One region of the Paenibacillus sp. NPDC057967 genome, then DNA from elsewhere that is predicted to be linked to it. Evidence: predicted binding sites of a transcription regulator. Region 1 holds the regulator's gene; each other region holds the start of a gene.
The links. Region 1 encodes LexA, which represses DNA repair genes until DNA is damaged. Its sites were predicted from a motif close to CGAACATATGTTCG; they were not measured.

Region 2: a site for LexA is predicted at 1,713-1,726, ahead of ACFVSO_RS23655 (ImmA/IrrE family metallo-endopeptidase). Genes of this name have one in related genera too.
Region 3: a site for LexA is predicted at 1,789-1,802, ahead of ACFVSO_RS22465 (carbohydrate kinase). Genes of this name have one in related genera too.

The regions. Positions count from the first base shown of each region.
Region 1 is NZ_JBHVQB010000004.1:251,096-255,915, reverse strand. It holds gene ACFVSO_RS11560 (ABC transporter ATP-binding protein) at 1-1,315, shown strand, start outside; gene ACFVSO_RS11555 (hypothetical protein) at 1,450-1,647, shown strand; gene ACFVSO_RS11550 (YjfB family protein) at 1,760-1,936, opposite strand; gene lexA (transcriptional repressor LexA) at 2,099-2,719, opposite strand; gene ACFVSO_RS11540 (LysM peptidoglycan-binding domain-containing protein) at 2,950-3,252, shown strand; gene ACFVSO_RS11535 (DUF896 domain-containing protein) at 3,432-3,629, shown strand; gene ACFVSO_RS11530 (hypothetical protein) at 3,642-4,148, shown strand; gene ACFVSO_RS11525 (HAD family hydrolase) at 4,176-4,820, shown strand, end outside.
Region 2 is NZ_JBHVQB010000009.1:344,409-349,228, forward strand. It holds gene ACFVSO_RS23635 (MerR family transcriptional regulator) at 1-26, shown strand, start outside; gene ACFVSO_RS23640 (DMT family transporter) at 7-357, shown strand; gene ACFVSO_RS23645 (DMT family transporter) at 357-671, shown strand; gene ACFVSO_RS23650 (hypothetical protein) at 664-1,062, opposite strand; gene ACFVSO_RS23655 (ImmA/IrrE family metallo-endopeptidase) at 1,059-1,694, opposite strand; gene ACFVSO_RS23660 (helix-turn-helix domain-containing protein) at 2,207-2,626, opposite strand; gene ACFVSO_RS23665 (hypothetical protein) at 2,827-3,315, shown strand; gene ACFVSO_RS23670 (glycosyltransferase family 2 protein) at 4,039-4,820, shown strand, end outside.
Region 3 is NZ_JBHVQB010000009.1:76,405-81,224, forward strand. It holds gene ACFVSO_RS22455 (nucleoside hydrolase) at 1-491, opposite strand, end outside; gene ACFVSO_RS22460 (NupC/NupG family nucleoside CNT transporter) at 515-1,696, opposite strand; gene ACFVSO_RS22465 (carbohydrate kinase) at 2,023-3,117, shown strand; gene ACFVSO_RS22470 (hypothetical protein) at 3,476-3,661, shown strand; gene ACFVSO_RS22475 (hypothetical protein) at 3,692-4,372, shown strand; gene ACFVSO_RS22480 (cold-shock protein) at 4,552-4,752, shown strand.

The sequences.
Region 1 (4,820 bases):
GTTGCTGTCGCTTGGCATGCTGCTTCTTGTGGTGCCTATGTTAGGGTCCTACCTCTATGAAAGCAAAGCGATGTTCAAGCTGATCATTCATCAGACGCCTGATGAGCGCATGTCATCCTACATTAGCAATTTACTGAAAAGCAGGGAAGGAGCCAAGGAGATTCGCGTATTTGAATTGGCTTCTTATTTGATAGCCAAGTGGAAGCGGATCGCCTTAAGAAATGTCGGCCGGCTGCTTGCCCTGGAGCGAAAAACGATTGGCATTACCTACGGGGTGCAGCTGTTCACGTTGACGCTGCTAAGCGGCATGCTGCTGTTCGCCTTGCATACCGGAGCAACCGGGGGGCTGGTGATCGGTCAATATGTTGCGCTCGCCCAAGCGTTATTCAGCTCCCAGTCGCTTATGCAAGGGCTGGCCCAGGGCTACTCCAACATTCATCAGGGCTTGCTGCACGCGAATGAGATGATTTCATTTGTGAATCTTCCTGAAGGGAACGGGAAGGAGGGAGACCAGGAGTTTCCGTCTCCAATCCGGCAAGGCATAACGGTAGAGCAGCTGTCCTTTCACTATGACGGGGCTCCTGGTCCGGCGATCGACAGCATAAGCTTTTCAATAGGAGCGGGCGAAACGATTGCCATTGTCGGGGACAACGGAGCGGGCAAGAGCACGCTGGCCAAATGCTTGCTTGGATTATACGCTCCGGACAAAGGCTCCATTGCAGTTGACGGGATAGCGTATGCGCATCTAACTTCCGACAGCCTTCGAAGCCGCATGAGCGCGATCTTTCAAGACTTTGTCCAGTTTCCCTTTCCCGTATGGGAGAATATTGGTTTAGGAGCAATCAGCGACCTGAGCAACCGGGATAAGCTTCAGAAATCCAGCGAAGAAGCGAATACCGCTTCCTTCATCGATAAGCTGCCCCAGGGCTGGGATACTGTCCTTGGTGTTCAATTCGACGGCGGCCATGAGCTGTCCTATGGTCAATGGCAGCGTATCGCGCTGAATCGGGCTTTCTACCGGGAGTTTGAGCTCATTGTATTGGACGAGCCTACTGCTTCGCTTGATCCCATGACCGAAGCGGCTATCTTTGAGAACCTGATGAAGTTAACGAGCGGCAAAACATCGGTTTTTATTACTCATCGGCTTGGCAGCTGCCGGTTTGCAGATCGTATTCTGGTGCTAAAGGATGGCCGTCTTGTGGAAGAGGGCCATCATGATGCATTAATGAGCCGGAATGGCGAGTACGCTGCGATGTTCCGCAAGCAAGCGGGCTGGTATACGAAGGAATGGGAGGAGCAGGCGCTTGGCGTGTAACCGCCGGTGCTGCTCCTTTTTCAGCTGGCCTCACGTCTTGCGATTAACGGCTGAAAATAGTTAAAAACTTCATGTGACACGAACGTATGTTTTGGATATAATAAGAACATACATTCGTTCAGGCGGTGATTGGCATGGAGAGATTTCTCGGAAAAGTTGTACAGCTCATCTACATCGACAGGAAGAGAAATGTATCGATTCGTAATGTGCGGATTATTTCGGTAAAGGGCAAGCAATTCAAAGCTTATTGCTACTCGGCTGGGGCTATGCGTATCTTTAATGAGGATCATGTGGTGGATGTGGAAGTCTCCAAACAAGCCGGTAAAGCGTAGCAGGAAGAGATACGGGTTAGTTTTGGCAAGACGGAGTCAGACATTGGTCTTAGGTACTTCAACTGAAAAAGGAAACCAAAAGAAAAACCCGCAAACATCGCGGGTTGATTCATTACGCTCGAAGATCCAAGTTTTGACCGAGATTAGGGTCGAGGCTCTTGCCGATCATGTCTGCCAGCTGTTGTCCTTGCTGTTCAGCTTGTCCTTTGGCGATGCTAAGCATCTTGATGCCTACGGATTGGGCCAGCTTTGATTGGCCTAATGCTATCGATAATGCGCCAATATCCAAGTTATACACCTCCTACTAGCTATATCGGCAACTGACCTGTAAGGATGAAGGTACGATTCGGCAGTGTGGTGAACGAAGGGTGGAGGATTTAAGATAATATCCTTTATAATAAAAGGCTGCTGGAATGAATCATTCATTCCAGCAGCCTTCTTCTTGTGTAAATTAGTGAATATCGCGGAACAATCCGATGACCTTGCCGAGAATCGTGACGTTCTTCAGGCGGATTGGCTCCATCGTAGCGTTCTCTGGCTGGAGACGGATATGATCCTTCTCCTTATAGAACGTCTTGACGGTTGCCTCATCATCCTCCGTCATTGCAACAACGATCTCGCCGTTGTTCGCCGTCTGCTGCTGGCGGACGATGACGTAGTCGCCATTATGTATGCCCGCTTCAATCATACTTTCGCCGATAACGTTAAGAATAAAGACCTTGCTGTCCCCCACATAATGGGAAGGAAGGGGGAAATAATCCTCTATGTTCTCCGTAGCCGTAATCGGAATGCCGGCGGTAACCTTGCCCACGATCGGCACTTGCGCGACTGGAAACGGAATGACGTTGTCATTGTCGTCTTGGTTCAGGATCTCGATAGCGCGAGGCTTGGTAGGGTCGCGGCGGATGAAGCCTTTCTTCTCCAGCCTGTCCAGATGGCCGTGAACGGTGGAACTGGACAGCAGACCAACGGCTTCTGCGATTTCCCGAACGGAGGGCGGGTAACCCTTCTCCCGAACTTCCTGCTTGATAAATTCAAGGATCGAATGTTGCCGTTTGGACAGCTTCGACACGTACATCATCTCCATTCTTCTTATTGTGTCAAATTATAACACAGAACCGCAGTTCGTACAAACATAAGTTCTTAAGCACAAAGGTTCGTATTTTTCTGTTGACTGGAACATTTGTTCGTGTTAATCTGAGAACAGAACAAATGTTTGGGGTGCTGATTATGATGATAATGAATCCTTCTTCATACCGTTCCATCCACATGGAACCTGACACATCCAAGAATACGACATACATGAGCGTAATTAGCGGCTGGATGAAGTCGAATGGCTTGCGGATCGTTGTAAGCTTACTGATTGCTCTGCTGCTCTTTACAAGCTTTTTGTTATTGGGAACAAAGGCATCTGGCACAATGGAGCCATCGGGTCAGGAACAGGTGGTGACAGTAGGAAGCGGAGACTCCTTGTGGTCGATTGCTAGCCGATATGCAGAGAGGCATGACGATGTAGGTTATCTTGTCTATACCATTAAGAATCGTAACAATTTGACTGACACATTGATTATTCCGGGACAACAGCTGATCATTCCGGATCTATAATAGAAGATAGTGCAAGAAGCGCTGCAACCTTTGGGTTATAGCGCTCTTTTTTTGTCTCATTTTCTGGTATACTAGTAGAGTTGAGTTCAAATGGAGTCATTCCTGTAACCTTGATTCATGCAATGCGTAATGTCATGGTAGGGAATGAGATGTTTACAGCTAGAGGGGAGTTGAGACACATGGATATCGATAAATTGATCGCACGTATTAACGAGCTTTCCCGTAAAAACAAAACGGTAGGCTTAACGGACGAGGAAACGAAGGAGCGCGACGAATTGAGGCAGCGTTATTTGAACAACTTCAAAAGCAACTTCAAGCAGCAGCTCGATTCGATTAAATACGTCGAAGACGAAGAGGACAACAACACTAAGCATTAGGGGGTACCAGCCTTGTCAAGGTCATGGGAACGCAAAGTACGTAAAAACATGAGCAAGGTTAATCAGGTCCGCAAGAAAAGTGGCGGAGCGCCGGTCGTATTCAACGCCGAGAAAAAGGATCGTTATTCGGGACGCAACTATGTATTTCCGATCTTGCTGTTGGTTTTTGTCGGATTGTACAGCTTTGTGATGCAAGGCGATCCCAAGTTTGAGGCAACCACCATGTATTGGGTCACCGTAGCCTGCTATATTATTTTGGCGGCCCTGTTTTTCCTGCGGAAGCCTTATTTAACGATCGGCAAGGATTATGTCCAGTCGCGCCGCTTCACAGGGGACAAGCGTCTGAATGTTGCCGACATTAAAGGCATTCGCGTGCAAGACGGATATGTCACGATTATGCCTCAGAAGGGCGCCAGCTGGACGTATTCTCGTTTGCTGAACCGCTTCAAAACCGAAGAAATGGCCGAGAAGCTTAAGGCGTTTGCAGCTGCGCACAATATAGCGTTCGACGAAAAATAATTGATTCATGGGGGAGTAGAGACCATCATGTCCAAACAGGCGGTATTATTTGATCTGGATGACACGTTATTGTGGGATGACCGCAGCGTGAAGGAAGCGTTCGAGGCCACTTGCAGAGCGGGAGCGGAGGCTGCGGGCGTTGATATCGTCGAGCTTGAAGCGGCTGTCCGCAAGGAAGCAAGAGAGCTGTACGAATCGTACGAGACTTTTCCGTTTACGAAAATGATTGGAATTAACCCGTTTGAAGGGTTGTGGGCGAACTTCGCGGAAGGCGAGCAGGAGGAATTCCGCAAGCTTCAGCAGCTTGCGCCGAATTACCGCAGAGAAGCTTGGACACGCGGACTTAAGGCGCTGGGTGCCGATAATCCGGAGCTTGGGGCTAAGCTGGCGGAGCAATTCCCGGCAGAGAGACGCAAGCGTCCAATCGTCTACGACGAAACATTCGCTGTCCTCGACAAGCTGAAGGGCAAATATAAGCTGCTGCTGCTTACCAATGGTTCTCCTGATCTTCAGAAGGAGAAACTGGACGGTGTGCCGGCACTTATTCCTTACTTCGATCATATTATCATCTCAGGGCAGTTCGGCGAGGGCAAGCCGGCTGCGTCCATCTTCAAGCATGCGCTGGAGAAGCTCGGCATCGAACCCGATCATGGCATCATGGTGGGAGACAAG
Region 2 (4,820 bases), on a different contig from region 1:
CTTCAAATGACGGAGAAGATAAATAAACCGATTAGCGAAGGCAGGGCTTGGGCGTATGTGGTTATCGGAGGTATGCTCGAAATCGTATGGGCCAGCGGCTTTAAGTATGAAGCCATTCCGTCTTTGGTCGTGCTGATCGCCTTGCTGACCAGCTTCGACCTCATTATTCGGGCTGCCAAGGTGCTTCCGGTCGGTACGGTATATGCTGTGTTTGCGGGAATGGGGACGCTTGGCACGACCATTATGGAGATGATTCTGTCTGGCGAAGCTGTGAGGCCGCTGCGAATTCTTTTTATTTTGCTGCTGCTAGCCTGCATGATCGGGCTGAAACTGACGGCGAAAGGAAGTGAGCGCTAATGGATTGGCTTATGCTTATTGCCGCAGGGTTATTCGAAATCGCTGGTGTAATCGGCATTAAACGCGTTGCGCAGAACAATAACTGGACGAACAATCTTATTCTGATTGGCGGATTTATCATCAGCTTTCAGCTATTGATTCAAGCCATGGGGACGATACCGCTGGCGACGGCTTATGCAGTGTGGACAGGAATCGGCACGGTCGGAGCGGCTGTCATCGGCATGATTTTTTTCAAAGAACCGAAGAGCTGGCTCCGAATCGGCTGTATTCTCGGTATTATTTTTTCTGTCGTTGGGTTGAAGCTCGTTAGCTAAAGGACAACCGATCCCATTGAACCTGGCGGCGCACCTCAAATTGCAGGGTTTCTTCAATATCAGAGATGCGGAGCATCAGCCGTGACAAATCGTGGAGAGAGAAAGGATGCTCGGCCATGGCTGCAATCCGCTTGGCGTAAGCGCTAAGCGCAGGAAGATGGATGCCGAATACGGATGGATCATCGATATTGCGGACATAGACATGATCAGGAACTGACAAGGCCATGTTCTCCATGTCATAGTCTTCAAACAAATATTGCTCGAACGGCGCATCCAGTCTTATATATAGCGTATTGTTCCAGTCAAGGGATTCCGTTTCTTCAATCATCAGCCATATTGGCAGGGGTTGGCCTGTATCGCCGTCCTGTTCGTAGAAGACCGCTATTCTCATCGCGGGCTGATCGCTCCTTTCTTTTCATAGGTTTGCCGCTGCAACTGCATGAGCAGCTTGGTTGTCGCATCGGAGTAGCCGTGCTTGAAGGCGGGCAGGGTAGCCAATCGGGCACGGAGATTGCGGTCTCGCCGTTCCTGGTTCATCCGTCTGGTGATTCGCTCAAGTCGTGCTTGCGCGAAGTGGGCTGGCACGCCGAATGTCTCGGCTAATTGACGGTAACAAGAAGGCGGCTGATTCTGAATAGCCGTTACATCTCTGAGCATATGGAGAGGCATGGCGCTGTACTGCTGGAATAGCCCTGCTTGCGTCTCCTGCAGGCTTACGAAGGAGGGAGGAAGCTCTCTCTGATTGCCGGCATGCAGCGCAGGATGGCACAGCTCATGAAAAAAAGCGAGGCGCTGCTCATAACGATCCAAATGTATGTTTAAGAAAATTAGACAGTCCCCGTCTTCATCATAAAGAACCTTCGTCTCACCCTCCGTATAAGCGATGAATGTGTCAAAGAGGGAAGCGATATGATCCAAATCCTCCAAATCCCCGGGAGTTTGAATGCCCCCCTCCTCGTATTTGGCTTGAATCCACAGCTCCATTGCTGTAGGTCGATAGAGTTCAAAGTTCAGAATCTCCATGCCGCTCCTCCTCATTTAAGAATGTATGTTCGCTTATTAGCCGAAAAATAAAACCCCTTGGGGTTTATTGACAGCCGCCTCTATTGAGTAGCTGCATTGGAAGTCGCATGCAAGCCGAGAAACTCGGCTTAGAGCTCCTGTGTGGCAGGGAAGGTTGTCTGTAAGCCGAGAAACTCGGCTTAGAGCGACCGCGCCGCAGTGAAAGCTGTCTGCAAGCCGAGAAACTCGGCTTAGAGTGCCTGCGTGGCAGTGAAAGCTGACTGCAAGCCGAGAAACTCGGCTTAGAGTGCCTGCGTGTCAGTGAAAGCTGCCTGCAAGCCGAGAAACTCGGCTTAGAGCGTCCGCGCCGCAGTGAAAGCTGTCTGTAAGCCGAGAAACTCGGCTTAGAGTTCCTGCGTGGCAGTGAAAGCTGTCTGCAAGCCGAGAAACTCGGCTTATAGTACCTGCGCATCAGGAAAAAAATAGCTAAGATTTCGCTCTTGCTTCATTCGTTAGTTCATCTAGTTAAACATTTACTCATTTAAGGATTCCCGATCCCGGCGGCGTTTTTCTTTGAATGCCCGGAACATCTCCAGTTCGCGCTTCAAATGCTCCGCTTCTTCCTCGTCCATTTCTTCAGGCGGGCCGCCTAAGTAGGCAATATACACGCCGGACTCAGGTTGAGCGCCATTGCCGGAAGCCGAGCCTTTTGATGCAGACGAAGATTCATTCTGCAATGCCTTTGGATCGGGATTATCGGAGAGATCCAGCATATAGTCAGCGTTCGTATGGAGCGCGTCTACTAGAGCCGCCAACGTCTCATGCGGCGGAGCGCTGCGCCCTTGCTCGTAGTTGCTGATCGCGGCCTTTGTCAGGTTAACTTTGTGCGCTAGCTGCTCTTGCGTGAGCTTATGATGCTTTCTGCGTTCTGTTAACCGATCGGCTCTAAACACGATTATCTCTCCTTAAATGTTTTGCAGTGCAAAACGGGTTGAACTTTTGCTAACTTTATGTACAAGTATATTGTACCATAGTTCTAAGATTTTTCAATAGGAATACAAATATATTGTATTTTAATCTTGACATACAAGATTCTTGTACATAAACTAGAGAAAGTTAGTACAAGAATCATGTACATTGGGGGGTCTATTTTATGATTAGCGGACAAGCGGCATTGGTATATTTGACAAAACCTACAACGGAGGAGAAAAAACAGGTGCAGCGCATGCTGAGGAAATATAGAGAGCTTAAGTTGATAGTGGAAGATTATAAGGCTCATGCTGAATTGCTTAAGCAAACCATCTATGAGAGCGAAATAACGCGTCGGCTAGATAGCGATGAGCTTTATGCGAACAAGACTGTCAACGCGGTGCAGTTGGCCCAGAATCAAAAACGCGCTGCCGAGGAATGCGATCTGATCCGGAGTGCGATTGAAAGAGCCGTCTCTATGATTCCTGATGATGAGACTCGGCAAGCAATCACGTTGCGGTATTTGAAAGGACATACGTATTCGGAAACGCTCTATAATATGAAGCGGGGTGACAAAAGCTCTACCATAGACCGCTGCATGAACGAGGGAATGTTGTCCGTGGCGCACACCTTGAAGACGTGGGGACTACTGAAACGGGATATGAATAGCTAGAGTGAATGAGATGAGTGGAGTGAGATTGATATTTATCGGATATATTTTTCATATTGCATCGCTCGGATGAAGAAAACTTGAGGGTAGATTGGGAGCACTTGGGGCTGTTCCTGTATTAAGCTTTGGTTGTCGAAAAAATAAGAACACGCATTTTCTAATTGAAGGTGATACCCCTGCAGCCTAGTAAGGCAGTGTGGATAAGTATCCCGTTTTATAAGATTTGCTGATACAGAATGTAGACGAATTCGTAAGTATCAAATCATAAACAACGACTACCTTGAGTCAGTCCCACATAAATCTACACAACCAAAAGCCCTCAGGGAGCAGGTGTATCGATTGCCGCAGGCAGGTTCTCCGTTAGAATCATGCCCCGACTTTCTCTAAGAGGGCTCTTTTTCATGCGTAAAAATTACACTCAACGTCATGATAGCTAACGCCTCTTTTTGACAAAAATGTTCACTAATGATTAACACAGGTAGCGAAAAAGGATAAAAGAAAGAGCATTTGTGTAAAAAAGAACCATTGTTATCGTTTTCTTACTTTCAAATCCGATTTTACAGATGAATTCCGTTGGGATAGGGTATTAGAACAAACAAAAAAACAGTTATTGGTTACAAGGGAAAACACTTCTTGATATAGGCTGAACTTGGCTCGAGCTGGCAATTGCCCGGTCTTACCTTCCTAATGACATAAAGTCCCGTAACCAGGAAGGAGTGAATGTCGATGTATTATGTGCTTTATCTAACGACGGCAAGCTTTCTTTTGTTTCAAGTGCTGTACACGGTAGTCCCTCTCCTGTATAGCAAGGTGAAGAAGCTCGATCCCGCATTGGATGAAAAATCTCTGTCTGTCCTAGTGCCGGCTTACAACGAAGAGAGGACGATCCAGAATTGCCTGGACGCGATGGACGGCCTCAACTACCGCAATCACGAGATCATTATCGTGAACGACGGCTCCAAGGACCGCACCTTCGAGCGGTTGCAGGAGTTGCTTGATTTGCGCATCAATTACCGCAAGCCGAATCAACGACTGAAGTATAAGCGGGTCAGGGGTTTTTACCAGTCTGCACTCTACCCGCATATTTACGTAATTGATAAGCTGAATGGCGGCAAAGCGGATTCCCTGAATGCGGGAATCGACTATGCGGATGGCGATATTGTCATTACGCTGGACGCCGACAGCATGCTGGAGGCTAATTCGCTTAAGTATGTGAATCAATACTTTCACGATCCATCGATTGTCGCGCTAGGCGGCACGGTCAAAATCGTGCAAGGGGCAAAGCGCAAAGATGGCGAAATCCACGAGAGCTTTACCGGCAAGGGCATCGTGCGCAGTCAAATGATCAGTTACATCCATAGCTTCTACGTTCGGAAACTGACTCAATCCTATTTCAACTCCATTGTGGTGATTTCCGGTGCGTTTGGCGCTTTCTACAGGGAGCTTATGTATGAAGTGAACGGCTTCCGCAGCACTGTCGGCGAGGATATCGACATCACGCTGAAGAT
Region 3 (4,820 bases), on a different contig from region 1:
TCAGCTGTTGGTGTCCAGTTGCCGAAAGTACCGCCGCCCATAAGGACAATCTCTTCAATATTGCTTTTAATTTCCGGAGCTTTCGTTAAAGCTAAGGCAATATTGGTTAATGGTCCTGTCGGAAGCAGGGTTACAGGCTCTGCGGACTCTTTCACAAGTCTGATAATGGTGTCGACGCCATGTTCCTCGCTCCAGCTGCGGGAAGGTTCAGGCAGCTCAGGACCGTCCAAGCCGGAATCTCCATGAATGCCGGGCGCCGTTTCGCGTAACCGAACCATTGGCTCGCTTGCCCCTTTCGAGACAATGACCTTATTTAATGAAATCAAATCACAAACCTTCAGCGCATTTTGAGTTGTCTTATCGATTTCTGCATTTCCGGAAACCGTTGTAATGGCTAATATCTCCAACTGCGGCTGAGCAGCAGCTAAAATAATTGCAATGGCGTCATCATGTCCGGGGTCACAATCCAAAATAATTTTTCTTGATGTCATTATCTTTCACCTCTAAGTTTTATTTACATGACTAGACCTATCATGGTGCCTGAAATAACAGAAGCCAACGTTGAGCCCAGCAGCAATTTAAGAGCAAACTTCGCAACATGATCTCCTTGCTTGTCGCTAATCGCTTTGATGGAGCCGGAAATAATGCCGAGCGTTCCGAAGTTAGCGAAGCTAACCAGATAGACAGATACAATAGCAACCGTCCTGGATGAGAATTCACCTGTCATATTGCCAAAACTCAACATCGCTACAAATTCATTCGTAATCAGCTTGGTCGCCATAATGCCGCCAGCTTGTACCGCTTCTGACCATGGAACACCCATCAGGAAAGCGATTGGCGCGAAGATATAACCAATAACCGTATCGAATGAGATGTGCAATGTGCTTTGGAAAATCACATTCACCATTTCCATTAGGGAGATAAATCCTAGCAGCATGGCGCCAACAATAATGGCGATTTTAAAACCATCCGTGACGCTCTCTCCGACCATTCGGAAGAAAGGAAGCCGTTCTTTTTCCTCAACTTCAACCAAGTCCTCATTCTCATCCAGATCATAGGGGTTAATAATATTGGCCACGATAAGAGCGCTGAAAATATTCAAGACAACAGCCGTTACAACAAATTTAGGCTCCAGCATATTGGCGTATGCGCCAACCATCGCCATGCTTATTGCGCTCATTGCGGATGTACAAATGGTATAGAGTCTTTCTTTGGACAGAAGCGGGATTTGCTTGAGAATGGTCAAGAAGACTTCCGGCTGTCCAAGCGCAGATGTAGATATGGCAAAATAGCTTTCAAGTCTGCCCATACCGGTAATTTTGCTAAGGAACAGGCCTAAATATTTGATGATGAAAGGCAAAACCTTGATGTAATTCAGAATTCCGATTAGTACAGACATGAAAACAAGCGGCATTAACACGCCAAGGAAAAACGGAGTTTGACCCTCATTTGCCATGCCTCCAAATACAAATTGGATGCCGGCATTGGCAATGCTCATCAGCTTTTCAAAAAGCAAGCCCACTTTTGTAATCGCAGTGATTCCTATGCTCGTGTTCATCATGAAGTACACCAAAAGGATTTGTACGGCTAACATGATCAGAACACGTTTGTATTTTATTTTTTTGCGATTGTTGCTTACTAAGAAACCAATAATAAAAACAAGAAGAAGGCCAGTTAGCAAGAAAATAAAATTCATGTATATCTCCTCCATGTTAATGCCAATGTCTCATGCAAGATTGACTTGTCCTCACCATAACTAACAGCCAATTTACACCCCCTAAATTCGAACAAACAAAAGTTTATATTGAAAACATATGTTTAGTATACGCTTTCATGTTGAGATGTCAATATGCAAAATTTGATCAGGTTCATGAATATGCCTGACAAGCCATACATCATGCTAAATTTCGCATGCCACAGCTGCATGAATTTATTCTGGAGGTAGATTTAGTTGTATAATAAAGATAGGGAACATACACGAGGTTGGTACTTAAGGATGACAAGTAGAAATGGGGTTGCTTCGTGGATAAAGAACAGCAAATTTTGGACTATATAAGAATGAATCCTTTTATATCACAGCAAGAGTTATCCGCTAAGGTTGGTTTATCCCGTCCGACGGTTGCCAATTATATTGCCAGCTTGACCAGACGCGGTGAAATTAAAGGACGGGCCTATATTTTACGGGAGGAATCGTCAATTGTTTGTATCGGAGGGGCTAACATTGACAAGATTGCGCGCTCGAATCAGACGGTCAGTTTTTCTTCCTCCAATCCGGTCAAAATCAACGAATCTTGCGGCGGAGCGGCACGCAACGTTGTAGAAAATTTAAGCCGGCTCCGCTGTAATACGTCCATTATGACCTGTGTTGGAGACGACAAAGAGGGCAACTGGATCCTGAATGAAATCAAAAGCCAAGGTGTTGATGTCAGCCAAGTTTGGGTGATGCCGACTGAGCGAACGGGGATTTTCATCACTCTACTGGACCCAACGGGAGAGAGTGTAGTCTCGATGGATGATATGCACATATACGAAAAAATGACCGTATCCATGTTCGAGGAGAAATGGTCCCATATTATTTCCGCTCAAGCTGTTTTTTTGGATACGAATATTCCCAAGGACTGTATAAGCTATATCATCAAACGCTGTGCCGATGAACATATTCCTTTGTACATAGACCCTGCATCTGTAGCCAAGACACATAAGCTTCCTTATCGGCTTGACGGAGTAGAGCTGCTGCTCCCGAACCGGGTTGAAGCAGAGGTGCTTGCCGACATGAAGATCGACTCCATCGAGGATTGTGGAATCGCATGTGAAAAGATTAGAGCGCGCGGCGTTAAAAATGTGATTATCACACTGGGCGATCAGGGGGCCTATTATTCCTCTTCGGAGGAATCAGGGCACTTGCCTTCTTTTCTAACGGATATTGTAGATATCACAGGGGTTGGCGACGCTTTTGCTTCTTGTGCCATGTATGGCATTATGAACAATGAATCGCTGTATAGCGCATGCCAGCTGGGACTTGCCGGCGCGGCTCTGACTCTTCAAACGGAAGATTCCATTAGCACTTTATTAAGGCCCGAAAAAATGTATGAAGTTGTACAGGAGTATTCACGATAAAGGTTTGCTCGCTATCACCATAAAACCCAGCCGTATATGGCCGGGTTTTTTGTGTGGATTTATGTATATGCACACCCTCAAATTCCCTCATTCCAACCGATATGCCCACAAGTACCCTTTTGACTCCAGCAGGAGCGCATCCGGCTGTTCTATGGGCTCGATTGGCTTCCTGTATGAATTTGGACGGGGTGACAAAGGATTCGGTTATAAAATTCCATTTGCCAGCTAATGATACGAACGGAGAATCAGCCAGCTCGCGTAGGTTCAGCACGCCGTCTACAGCTTGTATCTTCACCCTATAGCTACTATCATACGTGAAAGAACTCTCGAAAAACTACCATTTCGGTTTGAGAGATTTTTGAGTGAGGTTTCGATACGAATCGGCAAGGTTGTGCTTCCGGAAGTGATTATGGATAAGCGGGAGCAGGCTGCCCAACTATTTGTCCAGTTGCCGCTTGAGGCACTTGTTAAGCACATTGTGGCAGACTATAAGCCGTCGGAGCACAAGCAACAGCTGATTCAAGGCTTCAAGCATATTAAGTGACGGGTTCACACTCCTATAGCCAAAGAGATCATGATGAGTCTGGAATCGGATCAATCCGTTAAAAATGGGAAGTTCACGCTCCGATCGCCCATTATCTGGTATGATAATAACAGCTCTACGAAAAATTGGCATATGCTTTATGAAGTCGGGATTACAGGAGGGCTTATGGTACAAGAGGGCTTTAGCAAGTTTTTCTGGGGATTTTTATTTATCATGTTTGACTTCAGAATTCAGGGAATTGATATTATGCCGGATATTATTGGGTATATCCTGTTCACGATGGGTTTTCTAGCGTTCGCGGCACATAGTGATCATTTTACCAAGGGGAAGACGTACAATATGATTATGGTCGTTCTTTCCGTATTTTCGATTTATGAGCGACCTAATCAGGGCGAGAGTTTCTATTTTAATCCGTTAGGCATCATCGTGGGGCTTGTTTCAATTATTCTGCTTCTATTAATCGTTTACCATTTGCTTATGGGGATCAAAGACATGGCAACAAGGCAGAATCAACCTGGCATTACGGAAGAAGCAAATAAGAAATGGACTTATTTTTTAATTTATCAAATCGCCAGCCTGTTCTTATTTGTCCTGATCATCATTCCTCCATTATTTATTGTGGCGGTTATTGCAATGTTTGTGGTAACCATTTTATTAATGGCAACCTTAATGATGTTCATGCGGAGTTGCGGAGAGCAGCTGCGCACATAACGTGAAGAAGTGAGTTGTAAGTCAGTGGTGGATGTGTTATGATTAGTATATTGGAATTTCGACCTGAGAGCACATATTGTAGAGGGTTATGATTTTAATGTGTAACCTTGTACGATGTGTGATTTTTTTTTCAAAATTTTAATGACATTTCAAAATGGAAAATATGGAGGTAATAAGTCATGGAACAAGGTACAGTAAAATGGTTTAACGCAGAAAAAGGATTTGGCTTCATCGAGGTTGAAGGCGGCAACGACGTATTCGTTCACTTCAGCGCAATCACTGGTGACGGCTTCAAATCGCTGGACGAAGGCCAACGCGTTGAATTTAACGTGGTACAAGGCAATCGTGGCCCACAAGCCGAAAACGTTGTAAAACTGTAGAATTACAAAATAATTACAGTGCCCCAGACCTAGTGATGGGGCTTTTTTTTCGTCAATGATACCAGGAT